Regions from separate parts of the Larsenimonas rhizosphaerae genome, predicted to be linked through region 2. Evidence: predicted binding sites of a transcription regulator. Region 2 holds the regulator's gene; each other region holds the start of a gene.
What was found. The regulator sigma-54, encoded in region 2, starts transcription at its own class of promoters, with help from an activator protein. The targets are predictions, from matches to a motif close to TGGCACNNNNNTTGCTNT.

Region 1 (5,200 bases), on a different contig from region 2:
TCCTTGGGCAAATCCGCCGGAGCCAGGTTGAGTGTGATCCGTCGAGCAGGGAATTCGAACCCTGAATTGATCAACGCACTACGCACCCGCTCCCGACTTTCCTTCACGGCGGCTTCCGGCAGGCCGACAATGGCAAGCCCCGGCAGCCCGTTGGAAAGATGTACCTCGACCAGCACCTGAGGTGCGTCAAGCCCGACACTGGCACGGGTACGGATGATGGCAAGTGACATAGGCTGGTTCCTGCACAGACGATACACGGTTAAAAAATATGCTTTCGCCTTATATCGTCAGGAAGCCGTTTCTCTGTATGCCCGATAGGAAATCGCTGATGCCGGGTATCCATGCGTGCCGGGCAGGCGGATACCACGAGGCGGGGCGACTAAACGATACCTGCCCATGGCCCCGAAGTGCGGGGCCATGGGCAGGCAGATCAGCCCTTCATTGAAGGACAGCAGGCCCTGTCAGGCGTATTCGGGGGTCAGCGCCTGCTGGTAAAGCCGGGTGCCGGCGCTGTCTTTCAGGGTGACGGTCAGCACGTTGCTCTCGCCCTCCAGATCCACCTGGCCGAAGAACTGATATCCCCGGGACGGGGGCAGGTTCTTCTGGCCCTCGGGCGGGGCCTTTTGAAACATCACCTGCGGGCCGAAGGTATTGTCCAGGCTGCCCGGGCCAAAGGTGCCGGCATGCAGCGGCCCGCTGACAAACTCCCAGAACGGGGCAAACTCCTTGAAGGCGGCCCGCTCGGGCGAGTAATGATGAGCGGCGGTGTAATGCACATCGGCGGTCAGCCAGACGACGTTTCGAATGTGGTTATCCCGAATGAAGGTCAGCAGCCGGGCCATTTCCAGCTCACGACCCAAAGGCCGGCCGGGATCGCCGTTGGCAATGGCCTCGAAATCGCCACTGTCACCATCAGGCACCAGCAGGCCGATGGGCATGTCCGCAGCGATGATTTTCCAGGTCGCGGTGGACGCGGTCAGGGCACGCTTCAGCCAGTCGAACTGAGTTTCGCCGAGAAAGGCCGTCGCCGGCGAGGCGTCGGGCTGTAGATTGGTGCTGTTGGGCCCCCGATACGTGCGCATGTCGAGCATGAAGACCTCCATCCCCGGCCCGTAGGGAAACTTCCGGTAGATGCGCTGCGGCGCGTCGGGCGCCATGCGGGTGGGGGTAAATTCGAGGAAGGCGCGGCGGGCACGCTGGGAGAGTAATGCCACGTTTTTCTCGCTGTAACGGTCATCGGCGAGCACCTCCTGGGGGTACCAGTTATTGAGTGTTTCGTGATCATCCCATTGCGCCAGCATCGGTACGGCGGCATTGAAGGCTCGAACGTTGCGGTCCTTCAGGTTGTAGGCGTGCTGACCGCGATATTCATCGAGGGTTTCTGCCACCTTGCGCTTGGCCGGCGTCATCAGATTATTCCATACGCTGCCATCGTCGAGCATGACCCGCTCCTCGAGCGGGCCATCGGCGTATACGGTATCGCCTGAATGAATGAAGAAATCGGGGTTGACCTTCAGCATGGCGTCATAAATGGTCATGCCACCTCGAGCTTCATCGATCCCCCAGCCCTGCCCGACCACATCACCGGACCATACCAAGCGGATATCCCGGGCACGCGTCGGTGCCAGTGGCAGTGTGCCGGTTACCGGCTCACTCAGGGCGCGGTGATCTCCCGGCGATTCGAACCATACCCGGTAGTAGAGGTGATCCCAGCCGCGCAGTCCTGTGGCATCGAGCTTGCCGGCCAGGCCGGTTTCCGGCAGAAGGCCGAGTCGCGGCAGCCGTCGTGCCTGCTTGAAGGCCGGGTTGTCGGCAATCTCGACATGCATGAAGGCTGCCCGATCCGCTTGGCTCCAGAGCACGGCCCGGTCACTCAGCACATCGCCGCTCATGACCCCGGACACCGCCTGCGGCCGGCGATGTTCAGCCAGCACGATCGCCGGGGCGCCGAGAATGCCCGTTCCCAACAGCCCTGCGCCGGCACCGGCCTTGAGCCCCCATGACAGAATGTTCCTGCGTTTCACCATGATCTACCTCCCGGGTTGGTGGCCGAAAGTGTGGTCAGCAGGCATGACAGTCTGAGGTCAGGCCGGTGACGAGCCCATGACGCAGGTATAAAAAAACCCCGCACGGTGGCGGGGTTACAGCATGGTTCACCGAATCAGGCAGCGCCTGGCGAGCCACTTTCCGGGGCAGCCGAGGTGTCTTCACCCAGATCGCTTTTGGCTTCGGCATTGGCGGTCGTGGTGGTCTTGCCACGCAGGCTGTCCAGCTGGGATTCCATACTGGCGACCTGCTGCTCCAGTGCCTCGACACGAGACCGTGTGCGCTGCAGCACATCCATCATGATGTCGAAATCTTCTCTGGATACCAGATCAAAGCGATCAAAGGTGCTTTTCATTGCACTTTGTACACTGCGCTGAATATCTTCAGGCGCATGCGATACGTCCTGCAGACGATCGCCCAGTTGCTGGGCAAAGCGACTGAATACATCCCTATTGGCCATGGTCGTTCCCTCATTGTTCAACTATGTGCTCTACAGGATACGCATGACGACCGCAAAACGCCTAATGATCCACATCACTCGCCTCATGCACCCCCACAGTGCAAGTACGCCCCACTCGCCCCAAAAGAGCCTCCATTTGGTGCGTCGCGCCAGCGCCCTGTGCACCACAACGATACACAGCCGCACCACTCTGAATCCAAGTGGTTGATTAAAAAGGAACAGGGTATGCATTGGCATGGTGCCTGCCATGTTTTACCAGGAGACACCTCAAGGAGAACAAGGCATGAAGCTTGTCACTGCCATTATCAAGCCATTCAAACTCGACGATGTGCGTGAGGCGCTGGCCGATAACGGCGTTCAGGGCATCACTGTCACCGAGGTCAAGGGGTTTGGCCGACAGAAAGGGCATACCGAACTCTACCGCGGCGCAGAATACGTGGTGGATTTTCTTCCCAAGGTAAAAATAGAAGTCGCTGTGGATGACAGCCGGGTGGAGGGCGTTCTGGACGCCATCTGTCAGGCCGCCAACAGCGGCAAGATTGGCGACGGCAAACTCTTCGTTACCCCTCTGGACAACGTGATTCGTATCCGTACCGGTGAGCACGGCCCCGATGCGGTGTGATCTCCCGGAGAACGCCATTCAAGGAACAGGACCATGAACGATCTGATCGAAGTCAAATACGCACTTGATACCTTCTATTTTCTGATGACCGGCGCGCTGGTGCTATGGATGGCTGCCGGCTTTTCCATGCTCGAGGCAGGACTGGTACGTGCCAAGAACACGACCGAAATCCTGACCAAGAATATCGCACTGTTCGCGATTGCCTGCACCATGTACCTGCTGGTGGGCTACCACATCATGTACTCAAGCGATGCCGGCGGCTTTATGCCCAGCCTGGGCTTCCTGATCGGTGCCGAACATACGCCTGAAGAGGTACTGGCCAGCGGAGGTGATGTTTATTACTCCGCACGTTCGGACTTCTTCTTCCAGGTGGTGTTTGTGGCCACGGCCATGTCGATCGTCTCCGGCGCGGTGGCAGAGCGCATGAAGCTCTGGGCATTCCTGCTGTTCTCCGTGATCCTGACCGGCTTCATCTACCCGATTCAGGGGTACTGGAAATGGGGCGGCGGCTTCCTTGATACCGCCGGCTTCCAGGACTTTGCAGGCTCAGGTGTCGTGCACCTTTGTGGTGCCACGGCAGCCCTGGCCGGGGTTATCCTTCTGGGCGCTCGCAAGGGCAAGTTCGGCAAGAACGGTCAGATCAACGCCATTCCGGGGGCCAACATGCCGCTGGCAACACTGGGTACGTTCATCCTGTGGCTCGGCTGGCTGGGTTTCAATGGCGGCTCCGAGCTCAAGATTTCCGATATCGGTGAAGCCAACGCGGTAGCGCAGGTCTTCGTCAACACCAATGCCGCTGCTGCCGGGGGCGTGCTGTCTGCCCTGATTCTGGCACGCCTGTGGTTCCGCAAGGCGGACCTTACCATGGCGCTCAACGGCGCTCTCGCCGGCCTGGTGGCCATCACGGCGGAGCCGCTGGCTCCTTCTGCCCTGGGCGCCACTCTGGTTGGTGCGGTAGGCGGGCTGATCGTGGTTATCGCCATCGTCTCGCTCGACAAGCTTAGAATCGATGATCCGGTCGGTGCGATCTCGGTACATGGCGCGGTAGGTATCTGGGGGCTGCTGGCAGTGCCACTGTCCAACGTTGATGCCACCTTCAGTGCTCAGCTGCTTGGCATCGCCACCATCTTTGCATGGACCTTCGTGGCCAGTCTGGTGGTCTGGGCCATCATCAAGGCCGTCATCGGCCTGAGGGTCAGCGAAGAAGAGGAATACGAAGGCGTCGATATCACCGAGTGCGGCATGGAAGCGTATCCGGAATTCATCGGCAGCAAAAAATAAAACGATTGTTGAGCTGGCGTGCTCTCCTGGCCCCCTTGCGGGGCCTTTTTTCATGATCAGGACAACGCATTTTTGTGGGAGTGCAAAAGCCGTTGTATGCTTATGCACAAGCAAGGGATACACCCTTATCGATACCGCAGGGAGAGAAGCAATGAAACTGGTCTCCGCCATAATAAAACCGTTCAAGCTTGATGACGTTCGTGAATCCCTTTCAGAAGTAGGTGTACAGGGCATCACCGTCACCGAGGTCAAGGGATTCGGCCGCCAGAAGGGGCACACCGAGCTGTATCGTGGCGCCGAGTACGTGGTCGACTTTCTGCCCAAGGTAAAACTTGAAGTGGCCGTCGATGACAGCATGATCGATCAGGTGATCGAAGCCATTACCAGTGTGGCCAACACCGGCAAGATCGGTGACGGCAAGATTTTCGTATCTCCGCTGGAACAGGTTATCCGTATCCGTACCGGCGAAACCGGCAAGGATGCGGTCTGACATGCGGTTCTGATGATCTGCAACGCGCCTTCGGGCGCGTTTTTTCATGTCGGTAACACAACGCCACTTGAGAAACGGGCCAATCACCACAATGCTTGTCTCATGGACGTTCCTGTCAGCCTCTACGCTTTCGGCGCATGCGCAGAACGCCTTCCTGTTCATTGATGCAGAACCCTGAAGGAGGTTTTCATGGCACTTCGATTGGGCGATACCGCACCGGACTTTACCCAGGACAGCACCGACGGCCCCATCCGGTTTCACGACTGGGCAGGCGACAACTGGGTGATCCTGTTTTCGCATC
Region 2 (5,200 bases):
CTTAACTCCCGATGGCGGAGCCTGAGGGAGGGATACTGACCGGCAAACTGACTGGCCAGACGCTCTGCCAGGTAGACTGAGCGGTGCTGGCCGCCTGTGCAGCCAATGGCAACGGTAAAATAACTTCGATTGCTTGCCGTGTAGGAGGGAAGCCAGCGTTCCAGCCATTTGACGATGTCGTTATACATGTCGGTAACATCGCCATAGTCTTCGAGAAACGCAGCAACCTCCTTTTCCTGACCGGTATGGCTGCGCAGGGCGGGTATCCAGTAGGGATTAGGCAGGCAGCGCACGTCAAATACCGTATCGGCATCCAGAGGTACCCCGTGCTTGAATCCGAAGGACTCGATGGTCAGCGTCATCTGGCGGCTGGTGTGGTCTGCTACCTGCGTGGCAATCTGGCTACGCAGTTCGTGCACTGACTGACTGGTCGTGTCGATAATCAGGTCGGCGGCGTTGCGAATGGCAGCAAGATAGGTCTGTTCGGATTCGATGGCCTCGGCCAGTGTCATCTGGCTGCCGCGGGTCAGCGGGTGTCGACGGCGGGTGGCAGCATAGCGCTCCAGCAGGGCCTTTGTGTCCGTGGTCAGGTAAACCACCTGGCTGTCTACTCGTTTGGACAGATCCGCCAGAAGCGCGGGGAAGCGCTCCAGCGCTTCCGGAAGGTTGCGTGCATCAATGCTGACGGCAATGCGTCGCTGTCCAACGCTGCCTGCATCCAGCTCATCGATCAACGGTGCCAGCAGGGTGGCCGGCAGGTTGTCGATGGCATAAAAGCCCAGGTCCTCGAGCGCTTGCAGGGCAATGGACTTTCCTGAGCCGGAACGTCCACTGATAATGACCAGCTGCATGATGAGTACCCTATTGGTGTTGTTGCTGTATGAGATCGGTCAGGGTGTCATGGAGTTCGCGTTGACTGGTTGCATGGCGAAGACGACTGCGGTTTTCGCTGTCGTTGAGCAGCTCGGCAATCTGGCCCAGAAGCGTCAGGTGCGTATCCTCGGCTTCTTCAGGCACGAGCAGCACAAACACCAGGTCCACGGGCTCGTTGTCGATGGCATCAAAGTCGATGGGGTCTGCCAGCCGGATAAAACTGGCCAGTGGCGACTTGCAGTGCGGGTTGCGGGCATGGGGTATGGCTACCCCGTTGCCCACACCGGTACTGCCCAGCCGCTCGCGACCGATCAGGCGTGAAAAGACCTCCTGATCATCCAGACTGGGAATATTCTGAGCGATAAAGGTGCTGAAAAATTCCAGCACCCTTTTTTTGCTTCCGCCCTGAACATCAAACAGCGTGCGTTCGGGCGGAAGGAGTTGATCAAGCTTCATAGTACCAGGATCTCAACGAGCGCCCTGGGCGCGTGCCTGTGCCTTTTCCTTGTGCTTGACCAGCTGGCGGTCCAGCTTGTCGGCCAGCGCATCAATGGCGGCATACATGTCTTCGTGGGAAGCGTCGCCGTGCAGGTCGGCGCCGCTGGCGTGCAGGGTGCAGGCAGCAAGCTTGCGTTCCTTTTCGACGGAAAGGGTCACCTGGACATTGGTGATGTTGTCGTAATGGCGTTCCAGTCGAGAAAGTTTCTGGTTGATGTATTCTCTGAGTGCGTCTGTCAGTTCGACGTGATGACCAGTGATATTGACCTGCATGGCGTACTCCTTTTCCCACGGATGAATACTGGATTGTAACCTTTTTTACTGTCAGGCAAAGCCTTGTCTTTCCGGCGTCATTCAGGCCATTTTCCGACGTTCGCTGGAAGATGGTATACCCAGCGCTTCACGGTACTTGGCGACAGTGCGACGTGCCACCTTGATGCCCTGGTCATCGAGCAATTCAACCAGCCGGGCATCGGACAGGGGGCGCCTTGTGGGCTCTTCACTGACGTATTTGCGAATCCTGGCGCGAATGGCGGCGCCGGAGTGGGCGTCTCCTTCCCCACTTCCCCCTACCTGACTTGAAAAGAATAGCTTGAGTTCGACCACTCCGCGGGGAGTATGGATGAATTTTTGTGTCGTCACCCGCGAGATGGTGGATTCGTGCATGTCGACAGCGCCTGCAATGTCGGACAGGGTCAGCGGTTTCAGGCCTTCTTCCCCCATGTCGATATACCGATGCTGGCGGGCCATGATCTCGCGACCCACTCGAAGAAGGGTGTCATTGCGACTGGCGATGCTCTTGATGAACCAGCGCGCTTCCTGGAGGTGCTGCTTGAAAAAGGTATTGTCATCACTTTTATCGGCACGGCGTACCAGGCTGCTGTAGTCCGGATTCAGCCGAAGACGCGGTAGCGCATCTTCATTGAGCTCGACCTGCCAGCCATGGCGTGTGCTGTGGCGCAGAGTCAGATCAGGAATAACGTACTGGTGGCTGGTACTGTCGAACTGACGGCCGGGATGTGGATCCAGTGCCTTGATCAGGCATGTGATTCGTTCAAGACTCTCATCATCGATGCCCAGCCGGCGTTTCAGAAGCCTTGTATCACCGTTGCCCAGGGCTTCAAGGAACTGGCGAATCAACCGGCGTGCCTGAGCCAGCAGGGGAGTGTCCTGAGGAAGTTGATCAAGCTGAAGCAACAGGCACTCGCGCAGGTCTCTGGCAAACAGACCGGCCGGTTCACACTGTTGGAGCATGATGGCAGTACGTTCCACGTCGGCAACGCTCAGGGACTCGAACCCCTGGGCGCGCAGGCCCTCCGTGATGTCCTCGAGAGGCTGGGCAATCAGGCCATTGGGGTCCAGTGCATCAATCAATCGTTCGGCAATGGCGCGTTGCTGGTCATCCAGGTCCAGCATCATGACCTGCCATTCAACATGCTGCTGAAGGGTATCCTCCGAGGTGTTGCGCTCGATATCGGACTCGCCGGCAGGCGCGACGCTGCTGCTCAGACTGCCAAGGGAAGCATCCTGAAAACTGTCTTCCCAGCTGCTGTCCTGAGACAGTTCGTCGGGAATGCTTTCCTGCCAGTCATCATCATTGTCGGCTGGGCTGGCGCACTCATCGAACAGGTCTTCCTGCTCAAGCATGGGGTTGCTGTCCAGTGCCTGCTGTATTTCCTGACGCAAGTCCAGCGTCGAGAGTTGCAGCAGGTGAATGGCCTGCTGCAGTTGCGGCGTCATGGTGAGGTGAGCGCCGACCCTGAGCTGCAAGGATGGTTTCATCGTTATACGATCCCGGTCGTCACAAGTCCGTGATTACGCTATCGAGACCTGGCGGGACGTGCAAGTCAAAAAACACTATTTGAAGCAATTTTCATGCCAGGGTATGAGATCCTTGGCCTGACTGACATCACAATCTGAATTCATGCCCAAGGTAGACGTCGCGGACATGCTGGTTGGCCAGGATGGATGGCGTATCGCCTTCTGCGATGATCTGACCGCTGCCCACGATGTAGGCGTTGTCACAGATATCCAGCGTTTCGCGTACGTTATGATCGGTGATCAGCACCCCAATGCCGCGCGCCTTCAGCTGGCGAATGATGCTTTTGATGTCACCGACCGAGATCGGGTCCACGCCGGCAAAGGGTTCATCCAGCAGGATGAAATCCGGCTCGGTGGCCAGCGCGCGGGCAATTTCGACGCGTCGACGTTCTCCGCCCGATAGTGCCATGCCCTGGTTATCCCTGATGTGCGTGACATTGAATTCCTGCAGGAGTTCTTCAAGCCTTGCCCGCCGGCCTGCCTTGTCAAGATCGCGTCGGGTTTCGAGAATCGCCATGATATTGTCGGCAACACTCAGCTTGCGAAAGATGGAGGCTTCCTGCGGGAGGTAACCAATGCCTTCGCGGGCCCGCTGGTGCATGGGCAGGCGGGACAGGTCACGGTCATCAATGATGATCGTGCCGGCATCTGCCTGCACCAGCCCTACAATCATGTAAAACGAGGTGGTCTTGCCGGCACCGTTTGGACCAAGCAGGCCGACAATCTCGCCCTGACGAATCGTGAGGCTGATGTCATGGACGACACGACGGCCCTTGAAGCTTTTGGCCAGGTGGGCCACTGACAGTGTTTTCATGGCGAATTACTGGCTCTGACTGTTTTGCGGGTTCAGTGTCATTTCCACGCGCTGGTCGCTGCTGTCCGAACTGCTTGGCTTGCCGCCTCGCGCATTGACCTGACGGCGATCGAGGAAGTACTCGACGTAGGCGCCATTGAAGGTGTCCGGACTCTGGATCAGTTTGGCATTGCCTATCAATTCCACGCGACGGGTGTCGGCGTGATAAATGACCTTGTCACCCCATCCCTGCACCTTGCTGTCCTGCGGATTGGGTTTCTGTTCCAGGTAGGCGCGCTCACCCTGACCGATGGCGGTAACCCGGGAGACATTGCCATTGTTGCCACGCTGTATGTCAACGCGGTTGGCCTTGAGCAGCATGGTACCCTGCGTCATGTCGACGTTGCCGGTATACACCGCCGTGCCGGCCTTGTCGTCAAGGTTCAGCTTGTCGGCACTGATGTGGATGGGCTTGCTGGCGTCAGAGGGGAGAGCCAGCGCCTGGTGAGCCAGTAGCGCCAGGGTCAGGCCACCGGCCAGCCGAAGGGGAGTGCGCAATATCATGAATAGTCCTTGTCAGTAATGCTGTTACCGGGAGGGCGGGTAATTGCCCTTGACGTCGCCTTCCAGTACGGCCCTGTCCTGATCAATCCAGGCGTCAAACCGGTTCGATGTCGTGGTCTGGTTTTCCTGGGTAAACGTTGAGGTTACATCGCTCCAGGCGTGCTGGTCCTGCTGTGTGTAGTGCAGGGTGTCGGTGGAAAGCGTCCAGTCATTGTCAGGCTGTCGCAGGCGTGCATGACCGGAGAGGGTGATGTGCTCACCGTTTCCTTCCACCTGGCCGGTATCACCGCGGCCGTGCCAGACGTCGCCACCGGAGGCTGTCCAGGTCAGTTCCGGCGTTTCTGCATGCGTCATGTCATCATTCGGCGTGTGAGTTATCCGTGGCGAGGCCAGGGTCTGGTAGATTTCCCCCTGATCATTATAGCGAGTATAGGTAGCCCCTTCTGCATAGTAGTCGGGGGCTTCCTGCTGGCTGCCGAGCGAGGTGTCGGTGTCGTTTGCCCGGTCGCGCTGTTCGATCCAGGCCATGACGCCGCCGGCAATCAGCAGGATCAGGATAAACCAGAGCCGTGGGGAGATCCGTGAGAGCAGGGAGCGCATGATTATTCCCCCATGTACTGGCTGGAGGTCGTGCCGGGTGGTATTGAGGCG
Region 3 (5,200 bases), on a different contig from region 2:
CGCGAATAACGTTGAGGCGGTGAAACAGATCCTCTCGGAAGCGGCCATCCTCGACCAGCGACTCCAGATGCTGATGAGTCGCGGCGATAATGCGTACATCGACCTTGACCGGGGTATGCCCGCCGACGCGATAAAACTCGCCATCAGCCAGCACACGCAACAGTCGTGTCTGGGTTTCTGCCGGCATATCCCCGATCTCGTCAAGAAACAGGGTGCCGCCATCGGCCTGCTCGAAACGCCCGCGTCGCTGAGAGGTTGCCCCGGTAAAGGCGCCCTTTTCATGGCCGAACAGCTCCGATTCCATCAGATCCTTCGGGATGGCCGCCATGTTGAGGGCAATGAAAGGAGCCCGTGATCGCGGACTGTGCTGGTGCAGTGCCTGGGCCACGCGTTCCTTGCCGGTCCCGGATTCGCCATTGATCATGACCGTGATGTGCGACTGGGACAGCCGGCCGATGGCACGAAAGACTTCCTGCATCGCCGGCGCCTCGCCGATGATTTCGGTGGTCAGACTTTCGGGAATATCCAGGGGCGCCTTGCGCTCGCGGGCATGCGCTACGGCGCGCCGCACCAGAGCCAGCGCATCATCGACATCAAACGGCTTGGGCAGGTACTCGAATGCGCCGCCCTGATAGGACGCCACGGCACTGTCCAGGTCTGAATGTGCGGTCATGACAATCACTGGCAGTTCCGGATAACGCTCCCGGGTTCGCGCCATCAGATCGAGCCCGTCCACACCGGGCATGCGAATATCGGTAACCAGTACATCCGGCGGCTGGCGCGCGATGGCTTCAAAGGCGGTCTCGGCACGTTCGAAACTTTCCACCTCCAGATCCGGGCAGGCCAGTGTGCGTTCCAGTACCCACCGGATGGCCCGGTCATCGTCAACAATATAAATGCGTGCGCTATCGGTCATGGGCAGTACGCTCCTTCTCTGATGGGGTCGGTTCCAGGGGGATCAGCAGACGAAACAGGGTTCTGCCCGGCTCGGAATCGCACTCGATCAAGCCGTGGTGCTGATGCAGGATGGACTGGGCAATGGAAAGCCCCAGCCCGCTGCCCTCGGCACGGCCGGAAATCATGGGATAAAACAGGGATTCGCGCAGCTGCTCCGGGATGCCGGGGCCGTTGTCGATAATGGATACTTCACATACCAGGCGGTGCCGTTCGGCGCCCAGCGTGAACTGCCGACGGGCGCGAGTCTTGAGTATCAGCCTGGGCGACTCGGTGCCACTCTCCTCCAGAGCCTGTACGCCATTGCGAGCCACATTCAGTACGGCCTGAATCAACTGGCGCTCATCGCCTACAAGCTCGGGCAGACTGGGGTCGTAATCGCCCACGAAGCAGACACGATTCGTTTCCGCGCGAAGCAGCGTACGCACCCGCTCCAGCACGGAGTGAATGTTCAAGGGCAGATGCTCGACCATGACGTTGGGGCCAAGCATGCGATCCACCAGATCCCGCAGCCGGTCGGCCTCCTCGACAATGATCCGGGTAAATTCCACCAGACTGTCATCTGGCAGGTCCCGCTCCAGAAGCTGTGCTGCGCCCCGAATGCCACCAAGCGGATTCTTGACCTCGTGAGCCAGTCCCCGCGTCAGCACCTTGACCATTTCCTGGCGCGCTACCAGCGCCTCTTCCCGGGAAATGCGCATCAGGCGATCCCGGGCTTCGAACTCCAGCAGCAGTTCATCCCGGGACAGGGGCGAAGCGGTGTAATCCACCGTAATGCTGCCGCCGTTACTCAGCGTCAGAGGCACCTCGCGCTGCGTATACGGGTGCAGCGTCGCCAGCGCCTGCCGCAATCGAACACCGATATCGGAATGTGCATCTTCGAGACACTCAAGGCCTGACTGCCGGACACGAAGCAGGCTGATGCCCAGCATGGCCTCGGCCGCCGGGTTCATCCACCGAACACGTAACGCCCCATCGAGCAGTACTACTGCGGTGGTGAGATTTTCTAGCAGCCGTTGGTACATCCTGTTCCCCGTCAGCGTGATTCACTGTGGTAGTGCAAGAAACGCGCCACTATTGGCACAACCGGCATAACATGCGCGCCGAGAGCGCAAAGGATAAAGGACCGGGCGCCAATGATGCACCATCAAGGTGCAAGGAGGATTTTCCTTTATTTCCGAATGCCCGTTCAGGGGGTATTAACACCTGAAACGCCGCCAACCGGACCCTGTCCGGCCCGGCGATTGACTCGGGCACGGTGCACAAACACCGTCACCGGTGGGGTACGACGCAACACGTTGCCCTGGCGGTCGAGCATTTCGGCCTGCAGGGTATGCTCGCCCCGCTCGACTCCGGAAACCATGAAGACCGTGGCATGCAGCGCCGACTGGCTGACGCGCCCATCCAGCATCAGCCGAACCCGATGCACTTTCTCAAGTGCAGGCACCACCGTTACGGAGACCTGGATATCACCGGCATAGCCAGGCGGAATCGTCGACTCGTTCGCCGGTGAATCAATCACAAAGCGCCGATACGCTGATGCAGCGTCCTGCTGAACCGAGGCAGACGGCGTTGCCATCCCCCTGGGTACGGCAGGTACCACGCCGGGCGTGGGTACCGATACAGGGTTGCCTCCCGGCAGGGGATGGTCGGAAAAGTGCACCTGTCCCTGTTCATCCACGGTGCGATATACCGTGGCAGCCTGGGCACCCCATGCCCCTGCCAGCAGCAAAAGCGCTGCGATGCCTGCCCCTTTTTTCCTCATGACACTCCTCGCCTGCCTGCCGCCCGATCAGAGCGTGTACTGCGTATTTCAGCACAAAAAAAGCCCCGCCGAAGCGGGGCCTTTCGATAACACAGCGATCAGAGGCTGTAGTACATGTCGAATTCGATCGGGCTCGGCGCCATGCGCAGGGCCGTTACGTCTTCTTCCTTGAGCTCAAGGTAGGCCTTGATCATGTCATCAGTGAACACACCACCTTCGGTCAGGAAGGCGTGGTCATCCCTGAGCGCCTGCAGGGCTTCTTCAAGGCTTGAAGCCACTGTAGGTACGGCTTCGGCTTCTTCTGCCGGAAGGTCGTACAGGTTCTTGTCCATCGCGTCGCCAGGATGGATCTTGTTCTTGATCCCGTCGATGCCGGCCATCAGCATGGCAGAGAATGCCAGGTACGGGTTGGCCGTCGGGTCAGGGAAGCGCAGCTCGACACGCTTGCCTTTCGGGCTGGAGGTATAGGGAATACGCAGTGATGCAGAGCGGTTACGCGCGCTGTAGGCGAGCATGACCGGCGCTTCAAACCCAGGTACCAGACGCTTGTAGGAGTTGGTGGACGCGTTGGTAAACGCGTTCAGGGCACGTGCATGCTTGATGATGCCGCCGATGTAGTAAAGCGCAGTTTCAGACAGACCCGCGTACTCATCACCTGCAAACATGTTTTCGCCGTCTTTCCAGAAAGACTGGTGAACATGCATGCCGCTGCCGTTGTCGCCAGCCATCGGCTTGGGCATGAAGGTGGCCGTCTTGCCGTACGCGTGCGCCACGTTGTGGATCACGTACTTCATGGTCTGAACTTCGTCAGCCTTCTTGACCAGCGTGTTGAACTTCACGCCGATTTCGTTCTGACCGGCGTTGGCCACTTCGTGGTGGTGTACTTCAACGCTCTGACCCACGGCTTCGAGGGTATTACACATTGCACCGCGAATGTCGTGGAAGCTGTCGACCGGCGGTACCGGGAAATAGCCACCCTTCACACGCGGGCGGTGGCCCATGTTACCGCCTTCACCGGTGGTGGAGTCGGTTGACCAGGCGCCTTCTTCGGAAGAGATCCGGTAGAACGAGCCCTGCATGTCGGTCTTGAAATGCACTTCATCAAAAATGAAGAACTCAGGCTCCGGGCCGAAGAAGGCGGTATCGCCCAGGCCGGTGCTGTTCAGGTAGGCTTCGGCGCGCTTGGCGATGGAGCGCGGATCACGCTCGTAGCCCTGCATGGTGGCCGGCTCGATGATGTCGCAGCGCAGCACCAGCGTGGGGTCTTCGGTGAACGGATCAAGATAGGCAGTGCCATCCTGCGGCAGCAGGATCATGTCGGACTCGTTGATGCCCTTCCAGCCTTCGATGGAGGAACCGTCGAACATCTGACCAACTTCGAAGAACTCGTCATCAACGGAGCGGGACGGGATAGTGACGTGATGTTCCTTGCCCTTGGTATCGGTAAACCGCAGGTCGACCCACTTGACGTCGTGCTCTTCAATCAGGGCAAGCGTTTTATCTGCCATGGTATTCCTCCAATATGAGCCTGGCTCGAGATGGCGTATGTAATGCTGCAACGAACTAACGGATATAAAGTGTAGTCGGCGCCTTGTTTGAGTGCAGACTGCCTTTTGACTGTGCAATTGCAATGCATTGAGCGTGCCAAAATGGGGCGAGGCATCACATGCAATATGCAAGCATCTGTTTTAAAGCATAAATCAAAATACAAAAATGCCTTTCTTCACCGAAACACCGTCCTGCCATCGCTCGGATCTCTCTGGCACGGCCATGACATGCACCAATATGACACATAATGAATACCGAACGCTCCCTCCTGGTGCAACACACCCTGACAGAGAGGCTGACGGCCTGTTTCAGCAGGCCAATACGCTACAACCAGGTCGATTGCGTAAAATTAAGTGCTTCTTGGCTTGAAGCCAGGACCGGAACCCACGACAATAGCGACCACTTCGATGCCCGGCATCGATGTCTTTAAAAGCAGGTGTGGCTGTTTCGTGGTTTGCAGGCCTGCCGCAAGGAGACACGCAGTACCCCCGCAGCAGATGCCGCATCTCATGACAAGCACCCGTGGCGCACTCCTACTTATCTGGCGCCCCTTCCTGACAGGACCCCGTTGTGATCGAAAAGCTTCGTAATATTGCCATCATCGCGCACGTCGACCATGGCAAAACTACCCTGGTCGACAAACTGCTCAGCCAGTCCGGTACGCTGGACCGCAAGGCAGAAGGCCAGGAACGCATCATGGATTCCAATGACCAGGAAAAGGAACGTGGTATTACCATCCTGGCCAAGAATACCGCGATCCGTTGGCAGGCCCCCAATAACGAGGATGTCTACCACATCAACATCGTGGACACCCCTGGACACGCTGACTTCGGTGGCGAAGTCGAGCGCGTCATGTCCATGGTCGATTCCGTACTGCTGCTGGTCGATGCCGTTGACGGCCCGATGCCGCAAACGCGCTTCGTGACCCAGAAA

Region 1: OQ287_RS08005 (P-II family nitrogen regulator) is a predicted target of sigma-54. The motif match lies at 2,738-2,755, and genes of this name have one in related genera.
Region 3: glnL (nitrogen regulation protein NR(II)) is a predicted target of sigma-54. The motif match lies at 2,011-2,028, and genes of this name have one in related genera.

What each region holds. Positions count from the first base shown of each region.
Region 1 is NZ_JAPIVE010000002.1:324,231-329,430, reverse strand. Features, by position in the region: gene OQ287_RS08020 (YifB family Mg chelatase-like AAA ATPase) at 1-230, opposite strand, end outside; gene OQ287_RS08015 (alkaline phosphatase D family protein) at 462-2,027, opposite strand; gene OQ287_RS08010 (accessory factor UbiK family protein) at 2,162-2,506, opposite strand; gene OQ287_RS08005 (P-II family nitrogen regulator) at 2,790-3,128, shown strand; gene OQ287_RS08000 (ammonium transporter) at 3,162-4,409, shown strand; gene OQ287_RS07995 (P-II family nitrogen regulator) at 4,561-4,899, shown strand; gene OQ287_RS07990 (peroxiredoxin) at 5,089-5,200, shown strand, end outside.
Region 2 is NZ_JAPIVE010000001.1:1,285,991-1,291,190, reverse strand. Features, by position in the region: gene rapZ (RNase adapter RapZ) at 1-851, opposite strand, end outside; gene ptsN (PTS IIA-like nitrogen regulatory protein PtsN) at 862-1,329, opposite strand; gene hpf (ribosome hibernation-promoting factor, HPF/YfiA family) at 1,342-1,644, opposite strand; gene OQ287_RS06005 (RNA polymerase factor sigma-54) at 1,726-3,159, opposite strand; gene lptB (LPS export ABC transporter ATP-binding protein) at 3,281-4,006, opposite strand; gene lptA (lipopolysaccharide transport periplasmic protein LptA) at 4,013-4,549, opposite strand; gene lptC (LPS export ABC transporter periplasmic protein LptC) at 4,574-5,149, opposite strand; gene OQ287_RS05985 (KdsC family phosphatase) at 5,152-5,200, opposite strand, start outside.
Region 3 is NZ_JAPIVE010000002.1:311,959-317,158, reverse strand. Features, by position in the region: gene ntrC (nitrogen regulation protein NR(I)) at 1-916, opposite strand, end outside; gene glnL (nitrogen regulation protein NR(II)) at 906-1,979, opposite strand; gene OQ287_RS07950 (DUF4124 domain-containing protein) at 2,144-2,719, opposite strand; gene glnA (glutamate--ammonia ligase) at 2,818-4,227, opposite strand; gene typA (translational GTPase TypA) at 4,838-5,200, shown strand, end outside.